4 regions of the Ensifer sp. Root954 genome follow, and region 3 is predicted to be linked to each of the others. Evidence: predicted binding sites of a transcription regulator. Region 3 holds the regulator's gene; each other region holds the start of a gene.
The links. Region 3 encodes LexA, which represses DNA repair genes until DNA is damaged. Its sites were predicted from a motif close to TGTTCNNNNTGTGTTCNG; they were not measured.
Positions count from the first base shown of each region.

Region 1: a site for LexA is predicted at 1,505-1,522, ahead of ASE71_RS36230 (ImuA family protein). Genes of this name have one in related genera too.
Region 2: a site for LexA is predicted at 1,639-1,656, ahead of parE (DNA topoisomerase IV subunit B). Genes of this name have one in related genera too.
Region 4: a site for LexA is predicted at 1,541-1,558, ahead of ASE71_RS28940 (DUF763 domain-containing protein). Genes of this name have one in related genera too.

Region 1 covers NZ_LMJM01000022.1:269,795-273,161, reverse strand. The annotation lists gene ASE71_RS13325 (DNA polymerase Y family protein) at 1-615, opposite strand, end outside; gene ASE71_RS36230 (ImuA family protein) at 530-1,483, opposite strand; gene ASE71_RS13315 (metallopeptidase family protein) at 1,653-2,087, shown strand; gene ASE71_RS13310 (DUF1737 domain-containing protein) at 2,369-2,575, opposite strand; gene ASE71_RS13305 (HpcH/HpaI aldolase/citrate lyase family protein) at 2,572-3,367, opposite strand, start outside.
Region 2 covers NZ_LMJM01000014.1:299,795-303,161, forward strand. The annotation lists gene ASE71_RS08710 (UbiA family prenyltransferase) at 1-412, opposite strand, end outside; gene ASE71_RS08715 (alpha/beta hydrolase) at 643-1,563, opposite strand; gene parE (DNA topoisomerase IV subunit B) at 1,776-3,367, shown strand, end outside.
Region 3 covers NZ_LMJM01000014.1:55,670-59,036, forward strand. The annotation lists gene ASE71_RS07555 (hypothetical protein) at 1-583, opposite strand, end outside; gene ASE71_RS07560 (hypothetical protein) at 907-1,203, shown strand; gene lexA (transcriptional repressor LexA) at 1,440-2,162, shown strand; gene ASE71_RS07570 (hypothetical protein) at 2,251-2,592, opposite strand; tRNA gene ASE71_RS07575 (tRNA-Cys) at 2,790-2,863, opposite strand; gene ASE71_RS07580 (thermonuclease family protein) at 3,016-3,367, opposite strand, start outside.
Region 4 covers NZ_LMJM01000050.1:83,008-86,374, reverse strand. The annotation lists gene ASE71_RS28945 (hypothetical protein) at 1-124, shown strand, start outside; gene ASE71_RS28940 (DUF763 domain-containing protein) at 207-1,499, opposite strand; gene ASE71_RS28935 (PQQ-dependent sugar dehydrogenase) at 1,663-2,997, shown strand; gene ASE71_RS35360 (hypothetical protein) at 3,021-3,367, opposite strand, start outside.

The DNA of each region.
Region 1 (3,367 bases), on a different contig from region 3:
CGCCTCGATCAGGTCGCCGATCTGCTTGAGCCCGACCCGGCCGAGTGTTTCGATCGTTTCCTGCGGCAGCCGCAGCGCCGCCATCGGCAAGGGTGCCAGCGCCCGCGCCGCCTCGTCCTCGGCAAGGATAGCGTCGGAGCCGAAACGCGCCACCGCCCAGGAGAGCCCGGCGGACGAAGAGATCGCCGCCCGGGCCTCGACCCCCAGATGGAAAAGGCGAGCGAGCAGATCGTCGAGCAGCGCTTTTTCCCCGCCGAGAAGATGGGCGCAGCCGGTAATGTCGAGAAAGAGGCCGCTGTCGCCATCGAGCGCGACGAGCGGCGTGTAGCGGCAACACCAGTCCGCCAGCCCTGCAAGCAGCGCCCGGTCGGCGGCGGGATCGGCCGGCAGCACGTCGATCTCGGGACACATGGCCCGCGCCTCGGCGACACCCTGGCCGATATGAAACCCACGCCTTTCAGCGAAACCATCGAGCGCAACGAGACGCATTGCGCTCTTCACCTTGTCGGCGAAGACGACGGGCGGATGCTCAGGACGCCCGCGGGAAAGCCACGAGTTCCCCCAGCGCTTGCGCGCGACCCGATCGGCCGGAAGATGCGGAAAGGCGAGCGACAGAATGCGCTGGTTCTGGATCTGCCGCAGCAGCGGCTGGTAGGGGCTCGACGGGGTAAAGGCGGCGGTCATGGGGGTTCCACTCCAGGAAGAAGCCGAGCGGCGCAGGAGCCCTGCTCTTCTCGGCAATGACGTGAAAGACGGGATGGCCGATGCTGCCGCGAAGCATCGATCCATCCGGTAGCGGTCGCTCGCGCGCCGGCGCTGGCTCGACGAGGAAGCGGAAGAAGGCGCTGCTCGCCTCCTCGTGTCCGGATTGGCGCAGAAGCAGAAGGGGGACATGGCCAGCGCGCGAGCGCACATGCAGGCGTCGGCTCTCGCTGAGTGCCAGGGCAGCCGGGTTGCCGCGAATTTCAAGGATGACGGCACAGAAGCTCGGCACGGAAAGCGCGGCCTCGGCGATCCAGAGCGCATCCTTTATCGTGCGTGGCAGGCTGAAGACGAGGCCGCGGACATCGAGACCAAAGGCCTTCAGGCCCAGCCCATAGGGCATGCCCGCCTCGGTGGAAGCCATCGACTGGCTGATCCAGAGAACGGGGGCGGCCGGCTCGCCCTTTTCAAGCCGCGCCCGTTGACAGAGCACGCTGAGTGCTGCGGCAAAACCGGCGGCTGCACCGGCATCGCGCGTCTCGGCATTGCGGATTTCCGTCATGCCTTCGAGCGGCAGGCCGCCTTCGAGAAGGTCGTCCAGATCGGGAACGCCGAGCGCCAGCGCCTTGCGGCCAGGCTCGTCTTCTTCCCGTTGACGGAAGCCGCCGGGATCGGCCGCCTTGGCGGCGCGCACGACGCCCGGAAGCCGACGGTTTTCGATCCTGGCTATGGTTTCTCGGAGCGAAAGTACCGTCTCCCGCTGCACGGCTGTGTCGGCCATGACGGTCAACTCCCATCAGAATGTTCATGTTATGTTCTATTAGATTCCAGAGCTTCCTAAATGAGTCAACAGCCAATTCTAAGAATTTATTCCTGTCCCTGTGGTCAAGGAATTCAACACTCGAAAAACAAAGGCAAAATCGCTATATGGAGGGCAACAAGGAGTGCCTATGGCCCGCATTGACCAGACCGATGATTGGCGGGAACGCCACGCACCGACGCTTACCACTTTCGAGCAGCTTGCGCTGGAGGCCTATGGCCACCTGCCGCAGGAATTCCGCCAGCTGACGACCGACCTTATCATCGAAGTTGCCGACTTCCCGAGCGACGACGTTTTCGAGGACATGGCGCTGGAAACGCCTTTCGACCTGCTCGGCCTCTTCGAAGGCCGCGGCATCAGCGAACGCTTCACCATGGAAACCGGCCAGTTTCCGAACCGCATCACCCTCTACCGCCGCCCGATCATCGACTATTGGGCCGAGAACGAGGAGACGCTGGGCGACATCATCACCCACGTGCTGATCCACGAGATCGGCCACCATTTCGGCCTCTCCGACGACGACATGGAACGGATCGAGGCCAGCGTCGAGCACGTCGGCGGCTGACACTTCATTTGCCTATCATCGCGCGGTGAGGACCGCCCCTCATCCGCGCGGTGAGGAAGCCCCTCATCCGCCTGCCAGCACCTTCTCCCCGCAGGCGGGGCGAAGGAAACTCGCGATACCGTTTGCATCCCAATCGGAGCACGACCGATTCCAGAAAGCAGGCCTCACACGCCGATTGTGAGCATCAACCGCGTCCCCTCGCCCCGCCTGCAGGGAGAGGGTTAGTCCTCGGGCTAAACCCGAGGAGAGGGGCAAACCTGCGCGACGGCAAACAGCCTCGACTACTGCTCCGACAGCTTGATATCCGGGGTGTATTCCTTGCCTTCGACCTCCTTCACCACCGCCTGGCCGCACTGCATGTGCTGCGTGTCGGCATTGAAAGCATAGGTGGGCGAGCCATGCAGGCTCCAGCCCTGGTTTAGCGCCGCCGTCACCTTGTGGCAGAAGGAAGCGTCGTCAGGGCCGGTCAGGAAGCGGAAGAGTTTCAAGATCTTGTCTTTCGTTTTTCGATGAGGTCCGCCTTGGCGGCAAGCGTGACGGCCTGGTCGAGGTGCAGCCGCTCGACCATCCGCCCGCTGAGGTTGATGACGCCCTTGCCGACGTTTTCGGGCAGCGCGAAGGCGGCGATGATCGCGCGCGCCTCGTCGACGGCGATCTGATCGACGCCGAAGCGCTCGTTCGCCGGGCCGATCTGCGCTGGATGGATCAGCATTTTGCCGTCATAACCCATGTCGCGGCCCTGCCGGCATTCCTCGTCGAAACCGGCACCATCGCGGAAATCGTTGAACACGGCGTCGATGACATCGAGCCCGCCGCCGCGCGCGGCAAGCAGGATCTGCATCAGCCAGGGGATGAGATAGGGCCGGCCCGGACGATCCGGAACGCCGGTCTCCTTGCGCAGGTCGTTGAGGCCGACGACGAAACAATCGAGCCTGCCACTGAAGGTACGGCCGGCCTCGGCGATTGCCGGCGCGTTGATCACCCCGCGTGGCGTCTCGATCATTGCCCATAGGCGCAGCGTCTCCGGCGCATCGTTCTCGTCGAGCCAGTCGGCCGCCGCCTGGATATCCGCCGGGCTTTCGACCTTCGGCAACAGGATGGCGTCGGGATTGGCCGCAAGCGCTGCAGCAAGATCGCCCTGACCATAGTCGGAGCCGATCGCATTGATGCGAATGACAATCTCGCAATCCGGCCGGCTTTCCGTCAGATACTGCACCAGCGCCGCACGCGCTTCCACCTTGAGCTCGGGCGCTACCGCATCCTCGAGATCGAAGATCGCG
Region 2 (3,367 bases), 240 kb from region 3:
CGCCGTACCGCTCTACCAGCGCCCGGCGCTTGTTGCTGCTCGTCAGGTTGAGCGCGTCGGTCGAATGCATGACCGAGGAGAACATGCCGACATGGGCGGCAATGTCTTTTGCGACGGACGGTGCTGCGCCGGTGACGAGCACGAGTTCTCGCCCGCTCTTCTTTTCCTCCATGAGCCGGTCGATGACGGCCTGCCGATAAGGCCAGTCTTCCGCACGGCGGCCGGATCTAAGGGCCACTTCGTGCTTCAGGCGTGCCTTACCTTTTGCCAGCCAGACCAGCATCGGAAACAGCATCAGCGGATTGCGCAGCAGGATGATCGCCGCCCCTTCCCACAGGGTGTCGGCGGCCAGCAAAGTGCCGTCAAGATCCACACACAGCGGAATGTGCCGTGTCTCGGTTCGCGCGTCCATGAAGTCCATCCCAGCCATAGTTGCCGGTATCATCACGACTTCAACTTTCCAGAGTGGAAACGTAGGCCTTGGTTTCGCTCGCAAATTGGCGGGCTGGTTAACAAATCCACAGCAGCAGGGCGACGCCTATCGCCTGTCGCGTGAACGAAGATTCACACGCTAGGCCTTAGGCTCTTGTTTTGATGCATGTCGCTGCCGCAAAACCGCTGCACACTTTTGCGCGACATGCATTAGCGGCTGCCGATCCAGTTCAGCGCATCGCGCCAGTCGGTCATGCGCACTGGCGTTCCGTGCGAGCCGGTTTCGAAAAGCACGAAGCGCGTCGGATAGCCCTTGGCCTTGAGAGAGCGATAGAGCGCCTTCTGGCCTTCGGCGGGATAGACGCTGTCACGGCTTCCATGGCTGAAGAACATCGGCAGCTTCGCCTTGTAGGCGGCACTTTTCGTGAAGTCCGGATCACTGACGCCGCCCATGACCATCATGCCGGAGAGTGCTGCGACGGCGGAGGCGTCGCGAGAGACACCCCAGCAGATGAAGCTTCCCATCGAGGCGCAGGCGAGCACGACCGGACGGCCTCCGGAACGTTCGGACGCGTATCGAACCAGGCCGGCGATATCGGCGGCACCTGCCGTATCGAAGGACCGGACGCTCGGGGCGTAATAGACGCCGCCATTTGCGACGGCGAGGTTCTTCAGCCGGTTGAAGTTTCCACCGAAGGAAAAGTCGTTGGCACCGAGCCGACGGTCGCCGCCGCGGCCATGGATGAAGATGACCGAGAAGCCGGCGCCGCGATCGGGGCCGACACGGGTCACGTCGAGCGCGCGGCCACCGATATCGAGCGTTTCATTGGCCTGCTCGTTCTTCACGCCAAGCGACACATAGGCGCGCTTCACCCGGCGTTCGGGGATTTCGTCGCGTTCGTTGATATCCCGCAGTTCCTGGTAGTCGATCGTCAGATCGTCACCGCCATCCTCCTGGCCAAGCACCTTGGCATAGGAGAACAGATCGTCCTTGTAGGGCTTGAGCGTCTGCGCCTCTGCCGGCGAGGCGGCAATTGCCAAGGCCAGGGCGAACAGGCAGGCACGAAACGGAAAAACAACTGTGGACACGGCCAAATGACGGGCTCCCTCTTTCGCCGCAAGCCTTGCCATTGGCCGCACCGCAAAGCAACACTTGGCCCGAAACACGGCCGTTCGTGCGAAAAATCATCGGCGGCCGGCGCCAGAAATTCTCCTTTTGTTCGCGTATCCTGTGAGAGTCTGGCAGAATTCAGGTGATTCGACCGCCGGGGGATGGCGGCAGAGCCTGGGGCTTGCTATGGCCTCTGGCATTCCCGAACGACAGGAACGATCCGAACGGCCCCATGGACGACAACAGCGACCTCTTCTCAATGCCCGAGCAACCGAAGGCCGTACAGCCGAGCGCCAAGCCGGCCGTGGCTGCAGCCCCCATCGCGCGCGAAGAGCCGCGCCCTGCCCCGAAAGGCAGCGATGGCAGCGATTACGATGCGTCGGCGATCGAGGTGCTCGAGGGCCTTGAGCCGGTCCGTCGTCGTCCGGGCATGTATATCGGCGGCACCGACGAGAAGGCGCTCCACCATCTCTTTGCCGAAGTCATCGACAACTCGATGGACGAAGCGGTCGCCGGCCATGCGAACTTCATCGAGGTCCATCTCGACGCGGACGGGTTCCTGACGGTCACCGACAACGGCCGCGGCATCCCGGTCGAAAACCATCCGAAATTCCCCGGCAAGTCGACGCTCGAAGTCGTCATGACGGTGCTCCATGCCGGCGGCAAGTTCGATGGCAAGGCCTACGAGACCTCGGGCGGTCTGCACGGCGTCGGCGTTTCCGTCGTCAACGCGCTCTCCGACGCGCTCGAAGTCGAGGTCGCCCGCAATCGCAAGCTCTATCGCCAGCGCTTCTCCCGAGGCATTCCGCAGGGCGGGCTCGAGGAACTCGGCGACGTGCACAATCGCCGCGGCACGCGCGTCCGCTTCCATCCGGACCCGGATATTTTCGGACCGCACGCGCATTTCGAGCCCGGCCGGCTTTTCCGCATGGCGCGCTCGAAAGCCTATCTCTTCGGTGGCGTCGAGATCCGCTGGTCCTGCGATCCGTCATTGCTGCAGGAAGGTTCGGAGATCCCGGACAAGGCCGTCTTTCACTTCCCTGGCGGCCTGAAGGACTATCTGGCGGCGACGCTCGGCAAGGAATTCACCGTTACCCGCGAGATCTTTGCCGGCAAATCGGAGAAGGCCAACGGTCACGGTTCACTCGAATGGGCGGTCACTTGGTATGGCGGCGACCAGCAGGTTCATTCCTACTGCAACACGATTCCGACGCCTGAGGGCGGTACGCACGAGGCGGGCTTCCGCATCGCGCTGACCAAGGGACTGAAGAACTATGCCGAGCTGAAGCAGAACAAGCGTGCAGCGCTCATCACCACGGATGACGTGATGATCTCGGCCGCCGGAATGCTGTCGGTGTTCATCCGCGAACCGGAATTCGTCGGCCAGACCAAGGACAAACTAGCGACCGTCGAAGCACAACGCATCGTCGAAAATGCGCTGCGTGACCCCTTCGACCACTACCTTACCGACAATCCGGCCGAGGCCGACAAGCTGCTCGACTGGGTGGTCGAGCGCGCCGAGGAGCGCGTGCGCCGGCGCAAGGAAAAGGAAGTCAACCGCAAGACGGCCGTGCGCAAGCTGCGCCTGCCAGGCAAGCTTGCCGACTGCTCGCAGAACACCGCTGAAGGCGCCGAACTCTTCATCGTCGAAGGGGACTCAGCAGGCGGCTCGGCGAAGCAGGCGCGCAACCGCGCCAACCAGGCGATCCTGCCCTTGCGCGGCAAGATCCTCAACGTGGCGAGCGCCGGTCGCGAAAAGCTCGGCGCCAACCAGCAGATTGCCGACCTCATCCAGGCGCTTGGCTGCGGCACCCGCAGCAAGTA
Region 3 (3,367 bases):
AGGGATCGTTGTTCGGCGCATTGCCACCGGCGCCCGCAAAGGGATCGTTCGCCGCTCCCTGACCGCCATTCGGGATCAAGGCGCTCACCGCCTCCTGGCACTTGAACATCTCGCTTACCGCCTTCATCGAATCACGCAGGCTGAGGCTCGCGACGACGCGCCCCTCGAAGGCCAGCGCCAAGGTGTTCTTGCGAACGAATTCGGTAAAGAAGTCGGTGTTGGAAAAGTTGACGACAAGGGCCTTGGCGCCGGTCAGATCAACACCGAACGCAACGGCCGGCCACTGACGACCACGGTCGAGCTGCAAGGCAACATCGTATTCCCGCTGCGGCTCGATGGATTTCCATTCGGCATTGCCGATCGAAAGAAACGCCAGGTTCGTCGATCCCCGCGGATAAAAGCCGATACGAAGGATAGCGCCGGCGTCATAGCTCGTCGCCGCGTAACACGAGCCTCCCAGGGAAGGATCGGATCCCACCGTCCAGGCGTTGATCCGTTTCCAGATATTCGAACGCCCTTCTTCGGCAGACGCCGCTCCAGCCGTGAGCAACAGGCCGAGCACCACCAACGACAATCTATGCATGCAACCACCCCACTTTCCACGCAAAGTTATCTTTTTTTAGAGGCCTGTCGAGACGGTGAAGGCCCTTCCCCGCAGGGATTTTTGCGCGCCCCAGGCCCGATGCGAAAGCTGGCAGCTCCGATGCATTCTCCGCGCCGGTCCATGAAGAACGGCCGAGACGAGGTCGAGATGGAGCGGCTGGCGCAAATCAGCCACAGCCTGCGGGCAAAGAGCTGTTGAACATGGCAGAGTGATCGCCATGCTTGCTGGACTTCGGAACGAAAGCGCGGTTCACATCGTTTACCAACCCTTAGTCCCACCCCTTCATCAAGTGGACGATCACCGTGCTTGCCGCCCTGCTTCTCGCTTCGATAGTCGCATCGCCCAATATGCCTGACGTCAAGCTCAGTGCCGCGACGGTGGATGAACTCCAGACCGATTTCGAACGGGCCGTACCGTGCCATCAGATCGATGGACGCAATGTTTGGAAGGGCGCGCTCGCGTTCTACATCCAGTCCTTCGTTTATGACGGCGATACGCCCGTTGCGACCGATGCGGCCGACGCAGTGCTTCCGGAAGACAACAGCGCCGAGACGGTGAAGGAGTTCGAAGACGCCTGCTCGGCCTCGCAAGCGACTTAAGTCTCTCCGCGAAGAGAGCCGCGATTCGTTCGAATCACGCGCGCGACCGGCCTGCCCGGCGCTGTTTTGGGACGCAACCGTCGCCGAAAACCGCCCCGCTCCCGCAAAAGTGACCAATCGACCCCCACAGAAGCAGCCAATTGCCTGAATTCACGGAATTTTAGGCACTTGCGGAACACATATGGAACAGATAGTGTCTGTTCTTGATTTGTTTCACGCCTCTGGAGCGACGTGCCATGCTGACCCGCAAGCAACAGGAATTGCTTCTGTTCATCCACGAACGCATGAAGGAGTCGGGCGTACCGCCGTCTTTCGATGAAATGAAGGATGCGCTCGACCTGGCGTCGAAGTCCGGCATTCACCGTTTGATCACGGCGCTCGAAGAACGCGGGTTCATTCGCCGGTTGCCGAACCGGGCGCGCGCGCTCGAAGTCATCAAGCTTCCGGAAGCCTACGCCGCCGGCCAGCAACAGCCGCGCAGAGGCTTCTCGCCGAGCGTGATCGAGGGCAGCCTCGGAAAGCCGCCGGCCGCCGCTCCTGCCACGCCGAAGCCGGCGCCGGTCGCCGAAAGCACGTCTGTTTCCGTCCCGGTGATGGGCCGCATCGCTGCCGGCGTGCCGATCTCGGCGATCCAGAACAACACCCATGACATTACCGTTCCGCTCGACATGATCGGCAGCGGCGAGCATTACGCCCTCGAAGTAAAGGGCGATTCGATGATCGAGGCCGGCATCTTCGATGGCGACACGGTGATCATCCGCAACGGCAACTCGGCCAATCCCGGCGACATCATCGTGGCGCTCGTGGACGACGAGGAAGCGACGCTGAAGCGCTTCCGTCGCAAGGGCGCGTCGATTGCGCTCGAAGCGGCCAACCCCGCCTACGAGACGCGCATTTTCGGACCGGATCGCGTGAAAATCCAGGGCAAGCTCGTCGGGCTGATCCGCCGCTACCATTGAATTCCAGGCAGAACGCCGAATCAAAAGAGCCTCGCCACTGAAAGTGGCGAGGCTCTTTCCATTTAAGGCGACCTGAAATCCAGATCGCTTATTCGTGGATCGTGTATTCGCCGAGTTCGCAGAGATCCTGCGTGTCCTCGGTCGTATCGAGGGCCGAGCCTTCCTCGAATTCGAATCGCATGTCGTATTTGCAGACGTCCCGCCCGTCGGCAATGGTGATCTCCATGCTCTCGCCGGGGTTCAGGACCTGCCGACCGAAAACATCGTCTTCCCATTCATTGACGCCGACCGGCGACGTATAGAAATTCGTCAGTACCGCGCCGGTGTTGTTCTTCAGCTGGAAAACCAGGTCGTCCGCGCGCGCCTCCATAGCGGTCGCCGCAAAACACGCCAACGCCGTCAGGATCAGTCTCTTTTTCATTGATGCCATTGCCTCCGTTCTTAATGTTGACGGACGCTACCGATGCGGTTGATCTCAGCGGAGTCATCGTTCCCCCTCTACCGAATTCACCGAAGCGATAAGATCCGACGGAGGCATAGGAGACGTGGCTTGCGCGGACGTGTCGCGAATTTTACCGCGCTGCCCTAAGGCAGAACGCCAAACCAAATTTAACGAGGTGAGATTATTGGAGGCCTCGCCCGGAATTGAACCGGGGTACAAGGATTTGCAGTCCTCTGCGTCACCACTCCGCCACGAGGCCTCACAGCTCGGATAACCAAGCGTTGGCGCGGATTTAGAATGATTGCAGAAAAACCGCAAGAGGCATTTTCTGAAAAACGCGCCGTCGAATTGCAGGACGGATACTTTCCACAGAACGATCGACGATGTCCGCCGATCGTCTCCCAGCTGATCTCAGCACCAGGGCGTCGGGCGCCCTTCCCACGGCCGCACGAGCCCCTCGGAAACGAGTACACGTCCAAGAGATTGGTCACCGCGGGTGACCAGGCGCAGTTTCTCGCCGGCCTTGGCATCTGATCGCCCTCCCGCCGAGATCAGCCTGAAGTCGCCTGCATTCAGCAATTCGCGCAGGCGCTGCTTGGCGTAGAAGCCGCGCGAACGCTCCTTGTCGCAGCTTGCCTGGCGGATTCGCGGTGCATCGACATCGGCGACGCGGATCGTCTCGCCATGGAAGACGAAGGTCGCGCCATCGATCACGCAGTTGTCGTTGCGAATGCCGCAAAAATAGAACTGATCGGTACGGATG
Region 4 (3,367 bases), on a different contig from region 3:
GGGCTTCTCGCGTCAGGCCGACCTTGACGACTTTATAGCGCGGTTCGACGGCAAGGACCTGAGCCAGGATTTGTTGTTCGGCTATGACGCTTATCTATTGGAGGTGGGAGAGAAGATCGGCTAAGGCATCCTTCCCCAAGGAATATCTCGCTCCCGCCCCTCGACTGAAGCTCATCTCGCTGAACCAGCGCCGGCCACTCGATTTTCTAGCGTGCCTGACGGTGAGCGTTCGACGGCGTCGGTTCCAGCGACTTCTGCTCGGCCGATCCGCCAGTCTCCTCCCATCCAAACACACTGCGACCGCCCCATTCGGGCGAGTGGCGAAACTCTCCGGCAACAATTTCCTTGAGGTCCGGGCCGGTGGCGTATCTTTCGAGCTGCCGTGCCTGGTCGTCAAGACGCTTCAGCGCCTCCAGTTCCTCGCCAAGTCCGAGCCGCGCTTTCGTCACGGCCGATCGCATGACCGCGATCGTGTGGTCGTACACCTTGAGGGGCACGGGAAACGGATGGCGGTCCTTGCCACCGTGCGCAAGCGAAAACCGGGCCGGATCGGCGAAACGGCAAGGCGCGCCATGAACGACTTCAGCCACCATCGCGAGCGCGTTGACCGTGCGGGCACCGACGCCCGGAACCATCAAAAGCTGCTCGAAATCTTCCGGCCCGCGATCGGCAGCCGCAGAAAGTGTCGCATGCAGCCGTCGCATGTTGACGTTTTCCTCCCGTACGTCGTGATGTGCCGGCATCACGAGATGTGGGAGCAACGGCTGATCGGCCTCCTTCGGTTTAACCTTCGGATCCATAGCGACGACTTCCCGGACAATTCGGTCAGGCCCAAGCGATGCCAAAAGCTCAAGCTGCCCGTGGCGTGATGCGGCAGCCCGTCTGTCTGCGAGATTGACGATTTCCCCCTGACCTTTTCCCTCGATCGCGGCATGGGGAGAGTCGACGAAGCTGGAAACGCCCTCCGACAACCAATGATAGCGCCGGGCCTGGCGTTTATCGCCGTTCATGCCTTGCTGTACCACCACCCATTTACCATCGTCAGCGACGATGAAACCGTGCAGGTAGAGGTCGAAGCCGTCCTGGACCGCGGCACTATCGACCTTTGCAACAAGCCGGCTGGTGGCCGCAAGGCCGGCACCATCGATGCCGACGCGGTTGCCGATGGCGATCAGTTCGTCTGGCGTCTGCCGCGAATGTCGTCCGCGACCGCCGCAGACGCTTATCCCGAGATCCTGCGAACGAGGAGCGAGACCGCGCTTGAGAGCGCCGATGACGCTGGTGGTGATGCCGGATGAGTGCCAATCCATGCCCATGACGCAGCCGAAGGACTGGAACCAGAAAGGATGGGCCAGACGGCGCAGAAACTCGTCACGGCCGTATTCGATGACGATGGCTTCGGCGATGATCGTCCCGAGCTTCGTCATGCGATCGCCGAGCCACGGGGGAACCCTGCCGCCATGAAGAGGGAGATCTGCACTTCCAGCTCGCTGAACCATTCGTGTCTTATAGGCCGCTTACAGGCATTGTGACAGGGGAAAGTTCTTCAAACGTTCCTACCGCCGGGAACAAGTCGCAACCCTTGCTGTTTTGTGGTTGGAATGTTGCGAGGCGCCGTTGCGTCTCACGATGAGATGGGCCAATCCCTGCGGAGGCCTTCCAATGCAAAACCGTTTCCCGTGTGCGGCAGTCGTCATCCTCCTAACCGCAGCTTTACTGGCGGGTTGCGCCAACGTCTCAGCCAGGCAGACAGCGAGCAACACCGGCAAGGTTGGATACGGTTCGGATCCGGTTCTGCCAAAACCACGCCCAACCGTGATCCCGACGGTCAACATCGCCGATGCGACCGGGTGGCGGGGCGGAGAACATCCACTCGCTGCCAAAGGATTGAAGGTCAACGCCTTTGCGACGAATTTTGACCATCCGCGCTGGCTGCGCGTCCTTCCCAACGGTGACGTTCTGGTGGCCGAAAGCAATGCTCCGGCCAAACACGACGAGGGCTTCAGCCTGAAGAAGGTCTTCATGAGCGCGGCCATGAAGCGCGCTGGCGCCGCCACACCAAGCGCAAACAGGATCACGCTGCTTCGCGACACCGATGGCGACGGGGTGGCCGACCTGCGGACCACGTTCGCCGAAGGTCTCAACTCGCCTTTCGGCATGACGCTGTCGCGGGGCAAGCTCTATGTCGCCAACACCGACGCTCTCGTCGCCTTCCCCTATTCGAACGGACAGACCCGGATCACGGCGCCGCCGCAAAAGATCGCGGATCTACCGGCCGGCGATCTCAATCACCATTGGACCAAGGATGTGATCGCAAGCCCGGACGGCCGCAAGCTCTACGTTACGGTCGGCTCCAACAGCAATGTTGCCGAAAACGGCATGGCCGTCGAACGGCACCGTGCAGCCGTGCTCGAGATCGACAAGGCAAGCGGCCACATGCGCCCCTTCGCCTCGGGCCTGCGTAATCCCAACGGGCTCTCCTGGAACCCTCAGAATGGAAAGCTGTGGGTCGCGGTCAACGAACGCGACGAACTCGGTGACGATCTCGTCCCGGACTACATGACATCCGTGCGCGATGGCGCCTTCTATGGCTGGCCCTACAGCTACTTCGGCCAGAACGTCGACACCCGCGTCAGGCCGCAGCGTCCTGACCTCGTCGCAAGGGCCATCAAGGCCGACTACGCGCTGGGCGCCCACACGGCATCATTGGGACTGGTGTTCTCGAGGGGCTCGTCGCTCGGCCCCACCTATTCGAACGGCGCATTCGTTGGACAGCATGGCTCCTGGAACCGAAGCGTACCCAGCGGCTACAAGGTCATCTTCGTCCCGTTTTTGAATGGCAAGCCCAGCGGCCGGCCAAAAGATGTCCTCACCGGGTTCGTCGGCAAAGGCGGCAGCGCCATGGGGCGCCCGGCCGGCGTGGCAATCGATAAGACGGGTAGTTTGCTGGTTGCCGACGATGTCGGCAATGTCGTGTGGCGTGTCAGCAGAGAATGACCTTTTGCCTGTTTCAAAAGCGATCAATGTGCATTTGGTCGTCCCGCGTCGGCAATCGCCCGATGAGAACGGGATGCCGCGCGCCGGCGCTCTTGAGTTCGGGCCTGTTTCCTGGAAACCCGCAATTCCTCCAGATCTGGAAGCCACCAGCCGCTTCGATGATCGGGACCGGTGCGTGCCGGCCATACAGAGATCAATTCCGGTAGTGTTGCGGGCCGCCAGGAGGCCCAGACAAACTCCATCAGGCTATTGTTCATGAATGGATACGAGCAGGAGAAAGTTCGAGGGACAATCTCCTGTGAAATCCCGATGAATATTATGACGCCGTAGGTTTCAGTGGAGACGGCACGCCCGAGCCGCGGTGGAAAAA